DNA from 3 places in the Streptomyces recifensis genome. Region 3 is predicted to be linked to each of the others. Evidence: riboswitches for the same ligand, from Rfam matches in the RefSeq annotation. Region 3 holds a riboswitch; each other region holds the start of a gene.
The links. A riboswitch is a leader RNA that binds a small molecule or an ion and turns the genes downstream of it on or off. The one in region 3 is predicted to bind cobalamin.
Positions count from the first base shown of each region.

Region 1: it holds a riboswitch for cobalamin, as region 3 does, so the genes downstream of both, CCN33_RS14550 (hypothetical protein) here and CCN33_RS09045 (CoA-acylating methylmalonate-semialdehyde dehydrogenase) in region 3, are expected to answer to the same signal.
Region 2: it holds a riboswitch for cobalamin, as region 3 does, so the genes downstream of both, CCN33_RS03225 (ribonucleoside-diphosphate reductase subunit alpha) here and CCN33_RS09045 (CoA-acylating methylmalonate-semialdehyde dehydrogenase) in region 3, are expected to answer to the same signal.

Region 1 covers NZ_MUNH01000239.1:10,657-17,019, reverse strand. The annotation lists gene CCN33_RS14565 (prenyltransferase/squalene oxidase repeat-containing protein) at 1-1,106, shown strand, start outside; gene CCN33_RS14560 (cobalamin-binding protein) at 1,147-2,067, shown strand; gene CCN33_RS14555 (DUF4430 domain-containing protein) at 2,081-2,566, opposite strand; cobalamin riboswitch at 2,730-2,873, opposite strand; gene CCN33_RS14550 (hypothetical protein) at 3,006-3,404, opposite strand; cobalamin riboswitch at 3,466-3,589, opposite strand; gene CCN33_RS14545 (hypothetical protein) at 4,214-4,777, opposite strand; gene CCN33_RS14535 (SDR family oxidoreductase) at 5,780-6,363, opposite strand, start outside.
Region 2 covers NZ_MUNH01000049.1:8,043-14,405, reverse strand. The annotation lists gene CCN33_RS03240 (DUF3311 domain-containing protein) at 1-71, shown strand, start outside; gene mctP (monocarboxylate uptake permease MctP) at 68-1,678, shown strand; gene CCN33_RS03230 (GNAT family N-acetyltransferase) at 1,818-2,324, shown strand; cobalamin riboswitch at 2,388-2,513, shown strand; gene CCN33_RS03225 (ribonucleoside-diphosphate reductase subunit alpha) at 2,639-5,020, shown strand; gene CCN33_RS03220 (ribonucleotide-diphosphate reductase subunit beta) at 5,020-6,027, shown strand; gene CCN33_RS03210 (GlxA family transcriptional regulator) at 6,281-6,363, shown strand, end outside.
Region 3 covers NZ_MUNH01000137.1:28,015-34,377, reverse strand. The annotation lists partial or broken gene CCN33_RS09055 (AAA family ATPase) at 1-345, shown strand, start outside; gene CCN33_RS09050 (ECF transporter S component) at 342-1,166, shown strand; cobalamin riboswitch at 1,228-1,401, shown strand; gene CCN33_RS09045 (CoA-acylating methylmalonate-semialdehyde dehydrogenase) at 1,630-3,153, shown strand; gene CCN33_RS09040 (acyl-CoA dehydrogenase family protein) at 3,161-4,309, shown strand; gene CCN33_RS09035 (enoyl-CoA hydratase/isomerase family protein) at 4,306-5,382, shown strand; gene mmsB (3-hydroxyisobutyrate dehydrogenase) at 5,379-6,275, shown strand; partial or broken gene CCN33_RS09025 (enoyl-CoA hydratase) at 6,272-6,363, shown strand, end outside.

The sequences.
Region 1 (6,363 bases), on a different contig from region 3:
CGGGCTGGCCGTCGTCGTCTCCCGTCGTCACCGACTACGAGCGTGCCACGCTGAACGCCTACGCCGCCGGCATCGACCCGGCACGGGTCTCCGCCTCCCGCAATTTGATCGCCGACATCTACGGCTACTGGCAGACCGCCGAACCCGGCTACATTGGCCCGTCCGCCAACTTCAACGGCACCGTCTTCGCGGCCCTCGCCCTGAACGGCGCGAAGACGCAGTCCGGGCAGGCCCGCATCCCGCAGGCGCTGCGCGACGCCGTGATCACCCGTCTGCGGGCCAACCAGCACAACGACGGCGGCTGGAACTACAGCAAGGCCGAGGGCAACCCCAGCCAGCTCTCCGCCGCGAGCGACGTCGACATGACCGGAGCGGCGATGGCCGCGCTGTGCGTGTCGGGCGTGCCGAACACCGACACCGACATCGTGCAGGCCAAGGCGTTCCTGAAGAGCAAGCTCGTGCCGAACAGCGGCGCGTTCAACGCCATGTTCGGCGTCAACACCGACTCCAACGGCTGGGCGGTGTCCGGCCTCAACGCCTGCGGCATCGACCCGCAGACCGGGGACTTCCGCACCTCCATGGGCAAGACACCGGTGGACTTCCTGATCGCGCAGCAGTTCAACCCGGGCGGCGGGTTCAAGTACCTCCCCTCCGACACCTCGCCGACGGCGTACTCCTCGATCGACGGTCTGCGGGCCGTGGCCGGCGGTGGCTTCACGGCCACCCCGCCAGTTCCCACCACGCCGGGTGCGCCGCAGTGGGTGAGCCAGTCCTCCCTCACCTCAGGTACGGCGACGAAGCTGGCGCTCACCGTGGACGACGGCGCGGGCAATCTGAAGGTGTGCTCCGTCGCCCTCACTCCGACCGGCTCGACGACCACGCTGGGCGCCGTCCTCGACGCGGCCACGAGCGGCGCGACGCCGTCCGGCTGCGTCACGAGTGTGACCCCGTCCTCCGGCACCGGCACCATCACGGCCGTCAACGGCAAGGCCAACAGCGGATCCAACACGTGGAAGGTCAGCATCGACGGCTCGTCGTTCACCTCCGCCACGCGGGGCGCGGTCGTCGGCGTCGGTGACACGATCGCCGTGCGCTGGGGCGCCTGACGGCAGCCCTGTCGGACGCGGCGGGACCTAGAGTCGGGGTATGCGCATCGTCTCCCTGCTGCCCGCCGCGACCGACATCGTCGCCGAGCTCGGGCTGTCGGACCAGCTGGTCGGCCGCACCCACGAGTGCGACTGGCCACCGCGCGAGGTGGCATCCGTACCCGTGGTGACCGGCGCGGACCTCGACCAGGACGCGCTGTCCAGCAGGGAGATCTCCGACGCCGTCGGCGGGTCGGCGCACTCGGGCTCGTCGCTGTACACGCTCGACACCGAGGCTCTCGCGGCCCTGCGCCCCGACGTGATCCTCACCCAGGACCTGTGCGCCGTGTGCGCCGTGTCGTACGAGAAGGTCAGCCGCACGGTGCGACTGATGGACGCCGACACCCGAGTCCTCAGCCTGGAGCCCCGCACCCTCGAGGACGTCCTGGATTGCCTGGTCACGGTGGGCGAGCTGCTCGGCGTACGGGAGCAGGCGGAGCGGAAGCGGGCGGCGCTGCTGGCCCGGCTGGACCGGGTCCGTAAGGCGGTTGCGGGACGTGCCCGACCACGGGTGGTGGCGATCGAATGGCTCGACCCGTTGTGGCCCGCCGGGCACTGGGTGCCCGAACAGATCACGGCCGCGGGCGGCGAACCTCTTCTCGCCGCGCCGGGCGAGCACACCAAGCCGATGACCTGGGAGGCGGTCCGCGCCGCACAGCCGGACGTGGTCCTGGTGCTGCCGTGCGGTTTCCCACCCGAACGCACCCTGCGGGAAGCCGCATTGCTCACCGGACTGCCGGGCTGGTCGGATCTGCCGGCCGTCCGGTCCGGCCGCGTATGGGTGCTGGACGGACCGTCCCACTTCAATCGACCGGGGCCACGGGTGGTGCGGGGGGCGGAGGTGCTCGCCCATGTCCTGCACAGCGTGCGGACCGGCGAGGAAGTCGCACCGGCCGAGGCACATCCGTTCCCCGGCCGGTGACGACAAGGAAGGATCAGAACGCCGTCCAGGTGAACGTCACCTTGTCACCGGCGTTCAGCTTGAACTGGCAGCCGCCCACCGGGGCGGAGGTGCCGTTGACCGAGATGTTCCAGTAGGCGCTGCCACCACCGCTGACGTTCTTGATGGCATCGACCGAGTAGTCGTCGAACGACGCGTACCAGGTGCCGTCCCAGGTGAAGTGCCGCTTGCGCGCCGCGTCGTCGAGAGCCGCCGTCGGCGTCGGCACGGCGGACGGGTTGGCGCCGCCGTTGGTACCGTCGCATCTGTGCGTGCCGCCCGTCGCGGTGGTGACCCCATGACCGCGGGTTCTGATCTTCCCCTTGAACAGCAGGCCGTCCGGTCCCTGCACAGTAAGTGTCACCCTGACGGGAGCGTTCGTGCTCGGCGTGCTGTCGGCGTGCGCGACCGGCGCGGAGGCGAGGGCGAGTCCGAGGACGGTTGAGGCGATCATAGTGCGACGTGCGGATGTACGGTGCAAGGCTCGAGCCTTCCTGATGAGGTGGCCCGCAGCCCATCACCGTGCGGACGGGAAGGCACCAGAGCCTGTGGTCCACGGCCGTGGTGTACGACGGCTGGACGGCACCGACCAGGGCGACCCGAACGAGGCTCTCGGCTTCGCGCTGCAGACCATGACAGTGGGAAGCAATTCAGGGCACGCGCCAGGTATCCCGACTCGCGGCCTCGCGGCCGCACACGGTTGCAGGTCAGCGCCGGACTCCCACCGGCTTCCCCCACGCACGCACCTATGCGGTTGTAATGCGCACAGCTCGCGCACCGACGCCGGTCGACGTTCTCGGGTCGTGCGCGAACTGCGCTCATCTTATGGTCAGTTGGAGATACTCAACCAGTTTTCTTGATACCGGTCTCACGAACAGCCGCAGTCGGGGAACCCCCGAGTTACGCACGATGCGGAAGGCTCAGGAGCCCACGGTGCGCCGCGGCGGCGTGAGGGTGTACAGGTCAAGGATGTCGGGCAACGGAGCTACCCCCGGACCACCGGCACGCACCCAGGTGACGATATCCTCGGTCGCGTCCGGATCGTTGACGAGCCCTAGCCAGACCGGTCGTGCGCCGGCGGCGCGTCCGGCGGCGGACGGCTGTACGACGATGACGTTGGCCTGGTCGCACACATCGAGGCAGTCGGAGATGCGCACGGGTACCTCCGCTCGCAGTCGCGCGGTCTGCGCCGCGTGATCGACTCCCGTCACCTTGGGGGTGCCGCAGCAGCAGTCGCGGCATACGACGACGCGGCAGGGCACCGGTTCGGCGCCCTGCCGAACCTCTGTCGCTGTCGTTTTCGTGGGCTTCTTGGGCATGGCGCCGCTCCCCTTTTCCGGGGAGATCCGCCCCGGGGTCGCTCGAGGAGGCGACCGCGTGAGTCTCCTGGCTCCCGGGTCGCGACACGCCCCGGCCCTTCTCACCCGCATCAGGGCGGTGGGGCTGCCAGGGCTCGCGCACCGGTCACAGTGGCGGGACCGCGCCGGATTCCCACCGGCTTCCTCGGACCGCCGTCGCCTTATGTCGCTGATCATCATCTCATCATGCGACGCTGGCCCCTCCTCTGGCCGCCACGCGGAACGGCTCCCGCGAGCGGTCCGGCCGCGGGAGCCTTCGTCGTGCGCCTGCCCCGTGAAAGGTGAGAAGACCGTCAAACGAGCGTCACACGCAGGAAGCGACCGGCCCACTCGATGGCTCAGGTGCAGCCCCACAGACCTGGGCGCCATCGGCACGGCAACCTCCTCCACCCGTTCATGGGTGCCCACCCCAGGCCAGCCTGTCGACGGCTGCCCCTCCCTGTAGGTGCCCGGACGGGCCGGTCGGCCAGGGAGGGGAAACCGGCCCGCCCGGGCGATCAGGGGCGCTGGTGTGTCACAGGCCCACGTCCCGGGAAAGCGCCGGGTGGACAGCCGGGGTCGGCGGACTGAGAACCCAGCCGAGGGGCATAAAACGGCAGGTGGGGCTGCCCGCGAAGACGAGGGACAGCCGCGGGCACCGGATGCCGCGCGCCCGACATCCGGCATTGGCGGGGGCGGTGGTGGATGTGGCCGCCACGCGCATGGGCCAAACTGTGAGCCCCGGCCCGATTCCGGCGGGCCGGGGCTCACAGTATGCGCTCGGTTACGGCTTAGTAGTCGTCGTGGTGGCGCTTGACGACACGGAAGCTCGCCACGACACCCTTGTCGATGTCGATGCCCTTGGTCCAGCCGGGCTTCACGCCGTAGCTGGAGCTGTGCGGGCCGACGGTGGCGATGGGAGCGCCGTTGTCGCAGACGGCCCCGCGGAAGACCTCGACGGCCTTGCGGCTCTCGTTGCGGACGTTCAGGGTCTTCGCACCCAGGCCGCTGACCACGGTGATGCAGTCACCGGGGTGCGTGGAGTAGGACCGCTCGTTGATCTGGATGCGGCCCTTGTAGTCGCCGCCACCGCCCTCGTTGTTGTCGTCGTCGTCGTCCCAGTCGTTGCCCTCGTTGCCCTTGCCCTCGTTGCCCTTGCTGTTGCTGTTGCTGTTGCCGCCCGGGTTGCCCTTGGCGGTCCCGCCCTGCCCGCTGCCGCCGGATGCGGCGGCGACGGCGGCGGGGGCCTCCTGGGGCGCCGCAGCAGGGGCGGCCGAGGCGTATGTGATCCCGGTCGCGGCCATGGCCGCGGCAGCCGACACGGCAGCGGTGATCACGGTGGAACGAAGCTTCATCTCACGATCTCCTGTCGCACAGAGAGGCGTCGGCCCGTCGGACCGGCTCGTGGATGAACTTACCTACAGCCGACATGACCGGCATATCGGAAGATCGGGACTCGACTCCAAACAGGGTATTTCTGAGCCACCACAATGAACTGACGATATATCAGAAAAAGCGGTTGAACAGCAGATTAACATGCTATTAGATCCTTTCAGGTGACATTTTGATACCTCCTCACTTGCGTATTTGCGGCGCGTCGTTGCGGGCCGGGTCCGTTGAGCGGTGGTATGGACGGTGTCGTGAGTGCCGCGCTGCGTGTGCAGGCGGTCGTCACCGGCGTGTGTGGTCGGCTCGGGGCCCCCAGCTGATGGGCTGCGCCATGCCTGGACGGGTCCACACACTGGCCCACAGCGACCCCGCTTGGTGCCCGAGCTGGCCGGTGGAGTGGCAGCGTGCCTTCCACCTCGTCCGGCTCCGCCTGGAGGCCGACCGACCGCTGCCGACCGAGCCCGGCGACGTCGTGCACCAGGGCGAGGATCTCGGGCGGTGGGTACGCTCGGTCCGGCTCGGCTGGGACAACCTGACAACCGTGCAACATCGGAGAAGCGGTTGCCGGCAGACGTGTCGTCAACAGCGCCGCCGCGCAGTGGTGTGGATGAAAATGCGGCGGTCCCGGCCAGCATGCTGGCCGGGACCGCCGAAAGGGTGTGATCGTGAAGGGCGGTCGCCTACGCGGCGAAAGGCTCTGCAGGGCTTCAGCCGAACGATCGTCCCTGCAGGCTGTAGATGAGGCCCGGGGACACTGTCCCCTTCACCATCACGCCCTGTTCAACCACAGCGACCCGGCGGGCATTCCCGGTACGGCAGGGTCCCGCGGCCCAGCACGGCTCGTGCGCGCCGCCTCCCGTCACGCGGCAGCCTTCATCCACCAGCCGGGCGACAACCACGAGAGCCGCCCCGGACGAAGGTCAGGTGCCGCATGATGTTCGGAGCGACCCCTCGATGCGATGGGTGGGTCAGTGCGGATGGAGGATGTCCTCCAGGCCGACTCGGGCCAGGAAGTCCCGGCGGATGCGGTCTGCGACCTCGCTGACTTCTTCGCTGCCGTCGTTCGCGGGATCCACGTGGACACGGAAGGGTCGCGAGCCGTGGGCGGTGTCCACGACGTTGACCACGGCCTCCGCGACCTGGGAGGCGTCGGCATCGGCGGGGGCCAGGGCCGCCAAGCGCTGGCTGACCTGCTCCACCAGGGCCGGATAACGCTCTTCGTACGCCTTGACGGTCCCCTCGTCGGCGGGGTGTCCGCCGGTGGCGAAGTGGTTGGTTCCGGTGGTGAAGGAGCCGGGGACCACGATGGTGGTCTCGATGTTGAACCGGGCCAGCTCACCGGCGTAGCTCACGGCGAGGGAGTCCATCGCGGCCTTGGCCGCGAAGTAGGGAGCCAGGTACGGCGGGGCGCCACCACGGGTACTGGTAGAGCCAATCCACAGCAGCAGTGCCTCGCCCTGCGCACGCAGCCGTGGGAGGGCGGCTCGGTTCACTCTCTGTGTGCCGAGCACGTTCGTGTCGTAGACCGCTGCGATCTCCTGCGGGGTGAACG
Region 2 (6,363 bases), on a different contig from region 3:
TGACCGCGTACCAGCTCTGGCAGCGCGACCAGCGCTCCCGCAAGGCCCGGAGCGGGGGTGTCTCGAAGTGAAGGACGGCGTCAACGGCGTGGCGCTCGGCGTCTTCGTCTTCTTCTTCCTCGCGGTCACGGTCCTGGGCTTCCTCGCCTCGCGCTGGCGCAAGGCCGAGAACGAGCACTCGCTGGACGAATGGGGCCTGGGCGGCCGGTCGTTCGGCACCTGGATCACCTGGTTCCTGCTCGGCGGCGACCTGTACACGGCGTACACCTTCGTCGCGGTGCCGGCGGCGATCTACGCGGCCGGCGCGTCCGGGTTCTTCGCGGTGCCGTACACGATCCTGGTGTACCCGCTGATCTTCACCTTCCTGCCCCGGCTGTGGTCGGTCTCGCACCGGCACGGTTACGTCACGACCTCCGACTTCGTGCGCGGGCGCTTCGGCTCCAAGGGTCTTTCGCTGGCCGTGGCGGTCACCGGAATCCTGGCGACCATGCCGTACATCGCGCTCCAACTGGTCGGCATCCAGGCGGTGCTGGACGTGATGGGCGTGGGCGGCGGTGAGGACACCAACTGGTTCGTGAAGGACCTGCCGCTGCTGATCGCCTTCGGTGTGCTCGCGGCGTACACGTACTCCTCGGGTCTGCGGGCCCCGGCGATGATCGCGTTCGTGAAGGACACGCTGATCTACATCGTCATCGCGGTGGCGATCATCTACATCCCGATCAAGCTGGGCGGGTTCGACGAGATCTTCGCCAAGGCGGGCGAGAAGTACACCGCCGCCGGTGCGGGCGGACTCGTCCCGGCTCCGGCGGGCCAGTGGACGTATGCCACGCTGGCGGTGGGATCGGCGCTCGCGCTGTTCATGTACCCGCACTCGATCACCGCGACCCTCTCCTCCAAGAGCCGCGAGGTCATCCGGCGCAACACCACGATCCTGCCGCTGTACTCCCTGATGCTGGGGCTGCTGGCGCTGCTGGGCTTCATGGCCATCGCGGCCGGGGTGAAGGTCACCAACGGGCAGCTCGCCATCCCGCAGTTGTTCGAGGACATGTTCCCGGACTGGTTCGCGGGCGTGGCGTTCGCGGCGATCGGTATCGGCGCGCTCGTCCCGGCGGCGATCATGTCGATCGCGGCCGCGAACCTGTTCACCCGCAACATCTACAAGGACTTCATCAAGCCCGACGCGACGCCCGAGCAGGAGACCAAGGTCTCCAAGCTGGTCTCGCTCCTGGTGAAGGTGGGCGCGCTGGTCTTCGTCCTCACCATGGACAAGACGGTCGCCATCAACTTCCAGCTCCTGGGCGGCATCTGGATCCTCCAGACCTTCCCCGCCCTGGTCGGCGGCCTCTTCACCCGCTGGTTCCACCGCTGGGCCCTGCTGGCCGGCTGGGCGGTCGGCATGGTCTACGGCACCCTCGCCGCCTACGGCGTCGCCTCCCCCACCCAGAAGCACTTCGGCGGCTCCGCCAAGGAGATCCCCGGCATCGGTGAGATCGGCTACATCGGCCTGACGGCCTTCGTCCTGAACGTCGTCGTGACGGTGGTCCTCACCTTCGTCCTCAAGGCCGTGAAGGCCCCCGACGGCATCGACGAGACCACCCCCGCCGACTACACCGCCGACGCGGGCGACCCCGGCGTGGAGGTCGAACTCCCCCCGGCGACAGCGGGCACCAGCCACTAGGGCCTCTCGTTTGGATCTTGCCGGGCTCGCGGGGTCCGGCCTGATCCAAACGAAAGAGCCTAGAGGTCCGCACCTTTTCGGCCACGGGCCGCCGTCATGCGAAAGCGACGGCGGCCCGTCGTCGTACACACTGCCGGGCATGGACCTCCTCATCAGAGACGCCGACCCGGCCGAGTACACCGCCCTGGGCGAGATCACCGCGCAGGCGTACCTCCAGGACGGCCTGCTGGACTTCGGGGAGAGCGACGCCTACCTGGGTGAGCTGCGGGACGTGGCCCGGCGGGCGGCGGACGCGGAGATCCTGGTGGCCGTGCGCGGGGACGTCCTGCTGGGCGGGGTCACCTTCGTCCCGGCCGGCGGCCCCATGGCCGACATCGCGGGCCCGGGCGAGGCCGAGATCCGGATGCTGGCGGTCGCGCGGGCCGGCCGGGGCCAGGGAGCCGGGGAGGCCCTCGTACGGACCTGTGCCGACCGGGCACGGGCCCTGGCGGGCTGTCACGGCCTCGTCCTCTCCACCCAGCCCACGATGCACGCCGCCCACCGCATCTACGAACGCCTCGGTTTCCACCGCACCCCGCACCGCGACTGGAACCCGTTGCCGGGCGTTTCGGACCTCGCTCTGCTCACTTACGAGTTGACCCTCTGAAGCCGCCGCGACACACAACAGACACAACATCTGGGGGTGACGCGACAGGGCGGCACTAGATGTATGCTCATGCTCGCTGTCGTCGCAGGGGAATCCGGTGCGAATCCGGAACTGTCCCGCAACGGTGTACTCGCGTGCTTCGCGCATGCCAGCGTCAGTCCGAGGACCTGCCGACAGCGGCGCCCGGCCGTCCGGCCCGGGTGCTCGAAGACGTCCGGGCCTCGTGGAGTGGGCCGGTGGACGCGACGCCGCGTGCGCTCGTGCCCTCTCATACCCTCCGCCAGGCCCCCGTGCCCAGCGAGGGAGAGCCCCACGTGACCATCGCGCCTGCCGATCCGGCTTCAGCCACCCCGGCGACCGAGGCCCCTGTGGAGAACGACGGCCCCGGTGCCGCGCTGCTGCGGACCCTGACCGAGCTGACCGCCGACCTCCCCGACGCGGACCCCGGCCGGGTCGCGGCCGCCGCGCTGCGCGGCCGGTCGGCGCGCGCCGACGAGGCGGAGCTGCGCGAGCTGGCCACCGAGGCCGCCGCCGGTCTGATCTCGGAGGACCCCGCGTACTCCCGGCTGGCCGCCCGGCTGCTCACGCTCTCCATCCGCGCCGAGGCCGCCTCGCAGGGCGTGACCCGCTTCACCGAGTCGGTGGCCGTGGGCCACCGCGAGGGCCTGGTCGCCGACCGCACCGCCGACTTCGTGACGCTGCACGCCGCCCGGCTGAACGCCCTGGTCGACACCGGCGCCGACGACCGGTTCGGCTACTTCGGCCTGCGCACCCTGTACAGCCGCTACCTGCTCCGCCATCCCATCACCCGCAAGGTGATCGAGACCCCGCAGCACTTCATGCTGCGCGTGGCGAGCGGTCTGGCCGAGAACGACAGCGCCCCCGCCGTGGACGAGGTGGCCGCGCTGTACGGCCTGATGAGCCGCCTGGACTACCTGCCCTCCTCCCCCACCCTGTTCAACTCCGGTACGCGGCACCCCCAGATGTCGTCCTGCTACCTGCTGGACTCCCCGCTGGACGAGCTGGACTCGATCTACGACCGCTACCACCAGGTCGCCCGCCTCTCCAAGCACGCCGGCGGCATCGGCCTCTCCTACTCCCGCATCCGCAGCCGGGGTTCGCTGATCCGGGGCACCAACGGGCACTCCAACGGCATCGTCCCGTTCCTGAAGACACTGGACGCCTCGGTGGCCGCGGTGAACCAGGGCGGCCGGCGCAAGGGCGCGGCCGCGGTGTACCTGGAGACCTGGCACTCCGACATCGAGGAGTTCCTGGAGCTGCGCGACAACACCGGTGAGGACGCGCGCCGTACGCACAACCTGAACCTCGCGCACTGGATCCCGGACGAGTTCATGCGCCGGGTCAACGCCGACGAGTCGTGGTCGCTGTTCTCCCCGGCGGACGTGCCCGAGCTGGTCGACCTGTGGGGCCCGGAGTTCGACGCGGCCTACCGCAAGGCCGAGGAGGCGGGCCTGGCGAAGAAGTCCATGCCGGCCCGCGAGCTGTACGGCCGCATGATGCGCACCCTCGCGCAGACCGGCAACGGCTGGATGACCTTCAAGGACGCCGCCAACCGCACCGCCAACCAGACGGCGCTGCCGGGCAACGTGGTGCACTCCTCCAACCTGTGCACGGAGATCCTGGAGGTCACCGACGACGGGGAGACCGCGGTCTGCAACCTCGGCTCGGTGAACCTGGGCGCCTTCGTGGCCGACGGGGACATCGACTGGGAGCGGCTGGACGAGACCGTCCGTACCGCCGTGACCTTCCTCGACCGGGTCGTGGACATCAACTTCTACCCGACCGAGCAGGCCGGCCGTTCGAACGCCAAGTGGCGCCCGGTGGGCCTCGGCGCGATGGGCCTCCAGGACGTCTTCTTCAAGCTGCGTATCCCCTTCGACTCCCCCGAGGCGAAGGCGCTGTCCACGCGGATCGCCGAGCGCATCATGCTGGCCTCCTACGAGGCGTCCGCCGACCTCGCCGAGCGCAACGGCCCGCTCCCCGCCTGGGAGCAGACCCGTACCGCCCGGGGCGTGCTGCACCCCGACCACTACGACGTCGAGCTGACCTGGCCGGAGCGCTGGGCCGCGCTGCGCGCCCGGATCGCCGAGGTCGGCATGCGCAACTCGCTGCTGCTGGCGATCGCGCCGACGGCGACCATCGCCTCCATCGCGGGCGTGTACGAGTGCATCGAGCCGCAGGTGTCCAACCTGTTCAAGCGCGAGACGCTGTCGGGCGAGTTCCTCCAGGTCAACGCGTACCTGGTGCAGGAGCTGAAGAACCTCGGCGTGTGGGACGCCCGCACCCGTGAGGAGCTGCGCGAGGCCAACGGCTCGGTGCAGGGCTTCGCCTGGATTCCCGAGGACGTGCGGAACCTGTACCGCACGGCCTGGGAGATCCCGCAGCGCGGTCTGATCGACATGGCCGCCGCCCGCACCCCGTTCCTCGACCAGGCTCAGTCGCTGAACCTCTTCCTGGAGACGCCGACCATCGGCAAGCTCTCCTCGATGTACTCCTACGCCTGGAAGTCGGGTCTGAAGACCACGTACTACCTGCGTTCGCGCCCGGCGACCCGGATCGCCCGCGCGGCGGGCCGCGCCCAGGAGACCAAGACCATCCCCGTCCAGCAGGCGGCCGACCCCGACGCCGTCGCCTGCTCCCTGGAAAACCCCGAGTCCTGCGAGGCCTGCCAGTGATGACCGAGAAGAACCTGCTCGACCCCGGCTTCGAGCTGACTCTCCGCCCCATGCGCTACCCGGACTTCTACGAGCGCTACCGGGACGCGATCAAGAACACCTGGACCGTCGAGGAGGTCGACCTCCACTCGGACGTCGCCGACCTGGCGAAGCTCTCCCCCGAGGAGCAGCACCTGATCGGCCGCCTGGTGGCGTTCTTCGCCACGGGTGACTCGATCGTGGCGAACAACCTGGTGCTGACGCTGTACAAGCACATCAACTCCCCCGAGGCGCGGCTCTACCTGAGCCGGCAGCTCTTCGAGGAGGCCGTGCACGTCCAGTTCTATCTGACGCTGCTCGACACCTACCTGCCCGACCCGGAGGACCGCGCGGACGCCTTCGCGGCGGTGGAGAACATCCCCTCCATCCGGGAGAAGGCCGAGTTCTGCTTCAAGTGGATCGACTCGGTCGACAAGCTGGACCGGCTGGAGACCAAGGCGGACCGCCGCAAGTTCCTGCTGAACCTGATCTGCTTCGCCGCGTGCATCGAGGGCCTGTTCTTCTACGGCGCCTTCGCGTACGTCTACTGGTTCCGCAGCCGGGGCCTGCTGCACGGCCTCGCCACCGGCACCAACTGGGTGTTCCGCGACGAGACGATGCACATGTCGTTCGCCTTCGAGGTGGTCGACACCGTCCGCAAGGAAGAGCCGGAGCTGTTCGACGACCAGCTCGAGCAGCAGGTGAAGGACATGCTCCAGGAGGCCGTCGAGGCCGAGCTGCAGTTCGCGCGCGACCTGTGCGGTGACGGCCTGCCCGGCATGAACACCGAGTCGATGCGGCAGTACCTGGAGTGCGTCGCCGACCAGCGCCTCACACGTCTCGGCTTCGCCCCGGTGTACGGCTCGGAGAACCCCTTCTCCTTCATGGAGCTGCAGGGTGTTCAGGAGCTGACGAACTTCTTCGAGCGCCGCCCGTCGGCGTACCAGGTCGCGGTGGAGGGCACCGTGGACCTGGACGAGGACTTCTGAGCCGTCCGAGTCTCCTTTCCGCGGTCCTTCCGGTCCTGCCCGAGCTGTCGGTCGATGCGCCGTTCGCGCACGATGCCGATCACCGAGGGCAGGACCAGGAGGACCAGGATGCCGAGAGTGGCGACCATTCCGATGAGACCTTCGATCTGGTTTCCGTTCATGTCATCAGCCTCGCGCTGAACGCTCCTGTCCACCACTGGCAGGACTGCCGCAGGCCCTCGAATTCCTGCCAGCGACGAGGCACACTGGCAGCATGTTGAAGAACGTGGTCGCGGTCCTGCTGGACGGAGTGCACCCCTTCGAGCTGGGGGTGGTGTGCGAGGTGTTCGGCATCGA
Region 3 (6,363 bases):
CAGCTCTCCGCCGCGCCCCGGATCGTCCTGCTGGACGAACCGACCCGCGGCCTGGACTACCGGGCCAAGACGGCACTGATCGGCATCGTGGACGCCCTCGCGGCGGAGGGCCGCGCCGTCGTCATCTCCACCCACGACGTCGAGTTCGCCGCACGCGCCGCCGACCGGGTGGTGGTCATGGCCGAGGGAGACGTCGTCGCCGACGGACCCACTACCGAAGTCATCGTCTCCTCACCGACCTTCGCCCCCCAGACGGCGAAGATCCTCGCCCCGTTGCCCTACCTGACCGTCCGGCAAGTGGCGCGGGAACTGGCGACCGCCGACGACGAGGGAACACGTCCATGAGCACGCGCATCGGCACGGCCATCCGGTTGACCCCACGCGTCGGCGTGGTCATGGCACTGGCCGCCTTCCTCGGACTGGTCGCCTTCTTCTGGCCGTTCGTGGTCGCGCCGGGCAAGTTCGGCTCCAACTACGCGCCCCCGCTCATCTTCGGCGTCCTGCTGGTGCTCGTCCTCTGCGTGGTGCTGTCGGAGATCGCCGAAGGCGGCATCGACTCCAAGGCACTCGCCATGCTGGGCGTACTCTCCGCCGTGAACGCCGCCCTGCGCCCGCTCGGTGCCGGCACGGCGGGCATCGAGACCGTCTTCTTCGTCCTCGTGCTGGCGGGGCGGGTCTACGGCCCCGGCTTCGGCTTCGTCCTCGGCTGCACCTCGCTGTTCGCCTCCGCCCTGATCACTGGGGGAGTGGGACCGTGGATGCCGTACCAGATGTTCGGCTGCGCCTTCGTGGGGATGCTCGCCGGATTTCTGCCTGGGGCGAGCGGCCGGCGTGAGGTGCTGATGCTGGCCGTGTACGGCTCGCTGTCCGGCTACCTCTTCGGCTTCCTGCTCAACCTCTCCTTCTGGCCGTTCTCCCTGGACCCCAACAGCTCCATCGCCTACCTCCCGGGCCTGCCCTTCACCGAGCAGTGGCACCGCTACATCGCCTTCGACCTGGCCACCTCGCTGGGCTGGGACACCGGGCGGGCGATCACCAACTTCGCGTGCGTGCTGTTGGCCGGCCCCGCCGTGCTGACCACCTTCCGGCGCGCCGCACGCAAGGCCCGCTTCCGGGCGCCCGTGCGCTTCGCGGCCCCCCGGACGGCCGAATCCGAACCCCGCTGACCTCGAACACCACCGGAACCCGGCTTGCGGGGGTGGATTTACTAGGACGTCCAACTATATATTCGATGGGTAGGCCCGCGGTGCAGGGAAGCCGGTGTGATTCCGGCACGGTCCCGCCACTGTGACCGGGGAGCACGCCGTCGAGCAGGACGCCACTGACGAGCTGGATGTCGGGAAGGCGGACGGCGCGCGCTGATCCGGGAGTCAGGATACCGGCCGTGGGATGTTCCGTGTTGTCCACGAGGATGGAGCTGACACGCATGGCACCGGTGCGCATTCACGATCCCGGCGGACTCCGCCGCAGGCGTCATACACGCCGCATTCCCGTCGTCACCGCTTGACGGTTCGCACGCCATTCGCGTTCTCGCGCCGCCCCCGCACGCCTGTGTACGCCACCGCGTCCACGTGTGCCGGTTCGGCGCGGCCATCCCGGATCACCCTCACCTGACGAGAGCAGGCACCCATGATCCGTCCGAACGACCCCACCGACGTACGTGAGCTGACCCATTTCGTCGGTGGCAAGCACACCCCGGGAACATCGGGGTTCCACGGTGACGTGTACGACCCCAACACCGGCGAGGTCCAGGCCCGCGTGCCCTTGGCGGACCGGGCCGAGACCGAGGCGGCGATCGGTGTCGCCGTCGACGCCCAGCGCGAGTGGGGCGAGTGGAACCCGCAGCGCCGCGCCCGCGTGCTGCTGCGCTTCCTGCAGCTCGTCGAGCAGGAGAAGGACGCGCTGGCCCGGCTGCTGTCCTCCGAGCACGGCAAGACCATCGCCGACGCCCACGGCGACATCCAACGCGGCCTGGAAGTGGTGGAGTTCGCCACGGGCATCCCGCACCTCCTCAAGGGCGAGTTCACCGACAACGCGGGCACCGGCATCGACGTCCACTCGCTGCGCGCGCCGCTCGGCGTTGTCGCCGGGATCACGCCGTTCAACTTCCCGGCGATGATCCCCCTGTGGAAGGCCGCCCCGGCGCTGGCCTGCGGCAACGCCTTCGTCCTCAAGCCCTCCGAACGCGACCCGTCCGTCCCGCTCCGGCTCGCCGAACTCTTCCTGGAGGCGGGACTGCCGGCCGGCGTCCTGAACGTCGTCAACGGCGGGCGGGAAGCCGTCGACACCCTCCTCGAAGACCCGCGCGTCGCCGCCCTGGGCTTCGTCGGTTCCACACCGATCGCCGCGCACGTCTACGCCACCGCCGCCACCCACGGCAAGCGCGCCCAGTGCTTCGGCGGCGCCAAGAACCACATGATCGTGATGCCGGACGCCGACCTGGACCAGGCGGTGGACGCCCTGATCGGCGCTGGGTACGGATCGGCGGGTGAACGCTGCATGGCCATCTCCGTCGCCGTACCGGTGGGCGAGGACACCGCCGACGCGCTGGTCGCCCGGCTGAAGGAGCGCATCGGCAGCCTGCGGATCGGCCGCAGCGACGACCCCGAGGCGGACTTCGGTCCACTGGTCACCCGGGAGGCGGTGGACCGAGTGCGCTCCTACGTCGACCTCGGCCTCGAGGAGGGAGCCGAACTCGTGGTGGACGGGAGGGACTTCGTCCTGCCCGGTCACGAGAGCGGCTTCTTCGCCGGAGCCTCGCTGTTCGACAGGGTCACCCCGGCGATGCGCATCTACCAGGAGGAGATCTTCGGGCCGGTGCTGTCGGTGGTGCGCGCCGCCGACTACGACGAGGCCCTGCGCCTGCCCAGCGAGCACCCCTACGGCAACGGCGTCGCGATCTTCACTCGCGACGGGGACACCGCCCGCGACTTCACCCGACGGGTGAACACCGGCATGGTCGGCGTCAACGTGCCCATCCCGGTGCCGGTCGCCTACCACACCTTCGGCGGCTGGAAGCGCTCCGGCTTCGGCGACCTCAACCAGCACGGCCCGGACGCCATCCGCTTCTACACCCGCACCAAGACCGTCACCTCCCGCTGGCCCGCCGGCCTGCGCGAGGGTGCGAGCTTCACGATCCCCACGATGGGATGAGCGCCGTATGACCACCACCCTGCTCACCGAGGACCAGCAGGCCCTCGTGGAGACCACACTCGACTTCGCCCAGGACCATCTCGCACCCCGCGCCCTCGACTGGGACCGGGACAAGCACTTCCCCGTCGACGTGCTGCGCAAGGCGGCCGGGCTCGGCCTCGGCGGCGTCTACGTCCGTGAGGAGTACGGCGGTTCGGGCCTCAGCCGGGCCGACGGCGTACTCGTCTTCGAGTCCCTCGCCTCCGGCTGCCCGTCCATCGCCGGGTACCTCTCCATCCACAACATGGTCGCCTGGATGATCGACCGCTACGGTGCCGACACCCAGCGGGAGCGGTGGCTGCCCCGGCTGTGCGCCATGGAGGACCTGGCCAGCTACTGCCTGACCGAGCCGGGAGCCGGCTCGGACGCGGCGGCCCTCACGACCCGGGCCGTACGGGACGGCGACGAGTATGTGCTGACCGGCGTCAAACAGTTCATCTCCGGCGCGGGCGCCTCCCAGGTGTACGTCGTGATGGCGCGCACCGGCGGCACCGGCGCGGACGGTGTCTCCGCGTTCATCGTCGACAAGGACGACCCCGGTCTCACCTTCGGTCCGAACGAACGCAAGATGGGCTGGAACGCCCAGCCCACCCGACAAGTGGTCCTCGACGGCGTACGGCTGCCCGCCGACCGGCTCCTCGGCCGCGAGGGCGAGGGCTTCCGCATCGCGATGACCGGCCTGAACGGCGGCCGCCTCGGCATCGCCGCCTGCTCCCTCGGAGGCGCCCGCAGCGCCCTCGACCGCAGCCTCGCCCACCTCGCCGACCGGGAAGCGTTCGGCGCCCGGCTGCTCGACGCCCAGGCACTGCGCTTCCGGCTCGCCGACATGGCGACCGAACTGGCCGCAGCCCGTGCCCTGGTCCAGCAGGCCGCGCAGGCGCTCGACCGGGGTGACCCGCAGGCGCCGTACCTGTGCGCCATGGCCAAGCGGTTCGCCACCGACACCGGGTACTCGGTCGCAGACCGAGCGCTCCAACTGCACGGCGGCTACGGCTACCTCAGCGAGTACGGCATCGAGAAGATCGTCCGCGACCTGCGCGTCCACCAGATCCTGGAAGGAACCAACGAGATCATGCGCGTCATCGTGGCCCGCGGCCTGACGGAGGCGCTCGGATGACCGCCACCGACGAACCCGTCCTGTTCCACACCACCGGCCGGGCCGCCCACATCACCCTCAACCGGCCCAGGGCCCTCAACGCCCTCAACCACGAGATGGCCCGCCGCATCGACGCGGCCCTGACATCCTGGGAACGCGACCCGGCCGTGGAGACCGTGGTCATCACGGGCGCCGGGGAGCGCGGCCTGTGCGCCGGCGGCGACATCCGCGGCATCCACGACGATGCCCGAGACGGCGACGGCATTGCCTCGGCCGCGTTCTGGCGCGACGAGTACCGCCTCAACGCCCGCATCGCCCGCTACCCCAAGCCGTACGTCGCGATCATGGACGGCATCGTGATGGGCGGCGGGGTCGGCGTCTCCGCGCACGGCAGCGTCCGTATCGTCACCGAGCGGTCGAGGATCGCCATGCCGGAGACCGGGATCGGCTTCGTCCCGGACGTCGGAGGCACTTACCTGCTCGCCCTCGCCCCCGGAGAACTGGGCGACCACCTGGCACTGACCGGCGCACAGATCGGTGCCGGTGACGCCCTGCTCTGCGGACTCGCCGACCACTTCGTACCGGCCGACGCAGTCCCGCACTTCGTCAGCGATCTCGCCGACCATCCCGTGCGAGAGGCGCTCGCCGGCCATGTACAGCCGCCGCCCCGAGGCGAGTTGGCCGGTCGGCGGGAGTGGATCGACGCCTGCTACGCAGCCGACACCGTCGAGGAAATCGTCGACCGGCTTCTCGCGCACGGCGACCCCGCTGCCAAGGAGGCCGCCGAGACCCTGCTCGCCAAGTCCCCCACCGCCCTGAAGGTCACCCTCGCCGCGGTGCGCCGAGCCCGGCGCCTCGGCCCGCTGGAGCGGGTCCTCGACCAGGAGTACCGCGTCTCGTGCGCCGCCCTGCGCACCCCCGACCTGGTGGAGGGCATCCGCGCCCAGGTCATCGACAAGGACCGCGACCCGCACTGGTCGCCGGCCACCCTGGTCGAGGTGACGGACGCCGACGTCGAATGCTTCTTCGCCCCGCTCGGCGAGCACGAACTCGGACTCGCCGGACCTGACGCCGCCACGGAGGTGGCCTGGTGAACCGTACCGTCGCATTCATCGGACTCGGGCACATGGGCGCCCCCATGGCCGCCAACCTGGTCAAGGCGGGCCACCGTGTCCGCGGCCATGACCTGGTACCGGACGCCCTGGACGGCGCCACGCGGACGGGGGTGGAACCCGCGTCGTCAGTGGTCGACGCGGTCGCCGACGCCGAAGTGGTCATCACCATGCTTCCCATGGGCAGCCACGTCCTGCACCTCTACGACACTGTCCTGACGGCGGCCCGGCCGGGCACTCTCTTCGTCGACTGCTCCACCATCGACGTCGCCGATGCCCGCACCGCCCATGAGCGTGCGGCGGCCGCCGGAATGCGGGCCCTGGACGCACCGGTTTCCGGCGGGGTGGTCGGAGCCGAGGCGGCCACGCTCACCTTCATGGTCGGCGGGGGAGAGGCGGAGTTCGTCGAGGCGCGGCCGCTGCTGGAAGCCATGGGTAAGAAGGCCGTCCACTGCGGCGGCGCCGGTGCCGGGCAGGCTGCCAAGATCTGCAACAACATGATCCTCGGCGTCTCCATGATCGCCGTGAGCGAGGCGTTCGTCCTCGGCGAGAGCCTCGGCCTGTCCCACCAGGCCCTGTACGACGTGGCCTCCACGGCGTCCGGGCAGTGCTGGGCGCTCAGCGTCAACTGTCCCGTCCCCGGACCCGTGCCGACCAGTCCCGCCAACAGGGACTACCGGCCGGGCTTCGCCGCCTCCCTCATGGCCAAGGACCTCGGGCTCGCGGCCAACGCGGTCAAGGCGGCCGGAGTGCAGGCGGAACTCGGCCTGCGAGCAGCCGAGTTGTACGCCGCCTACGCCGAGCGGACCGGAGCCGCTGAGGATTTCTCCGGAATCGTGCGCACCATCAGGGACCAGAGCGGAGAACAGGCGTGACTGCGGAACCGGCTGTCGAGTACGAGACGATCCTTGTCGAGCGGAAGGGCCGTACCGCCCTGCTCACCCTCAACCGACCCAAGGCCCT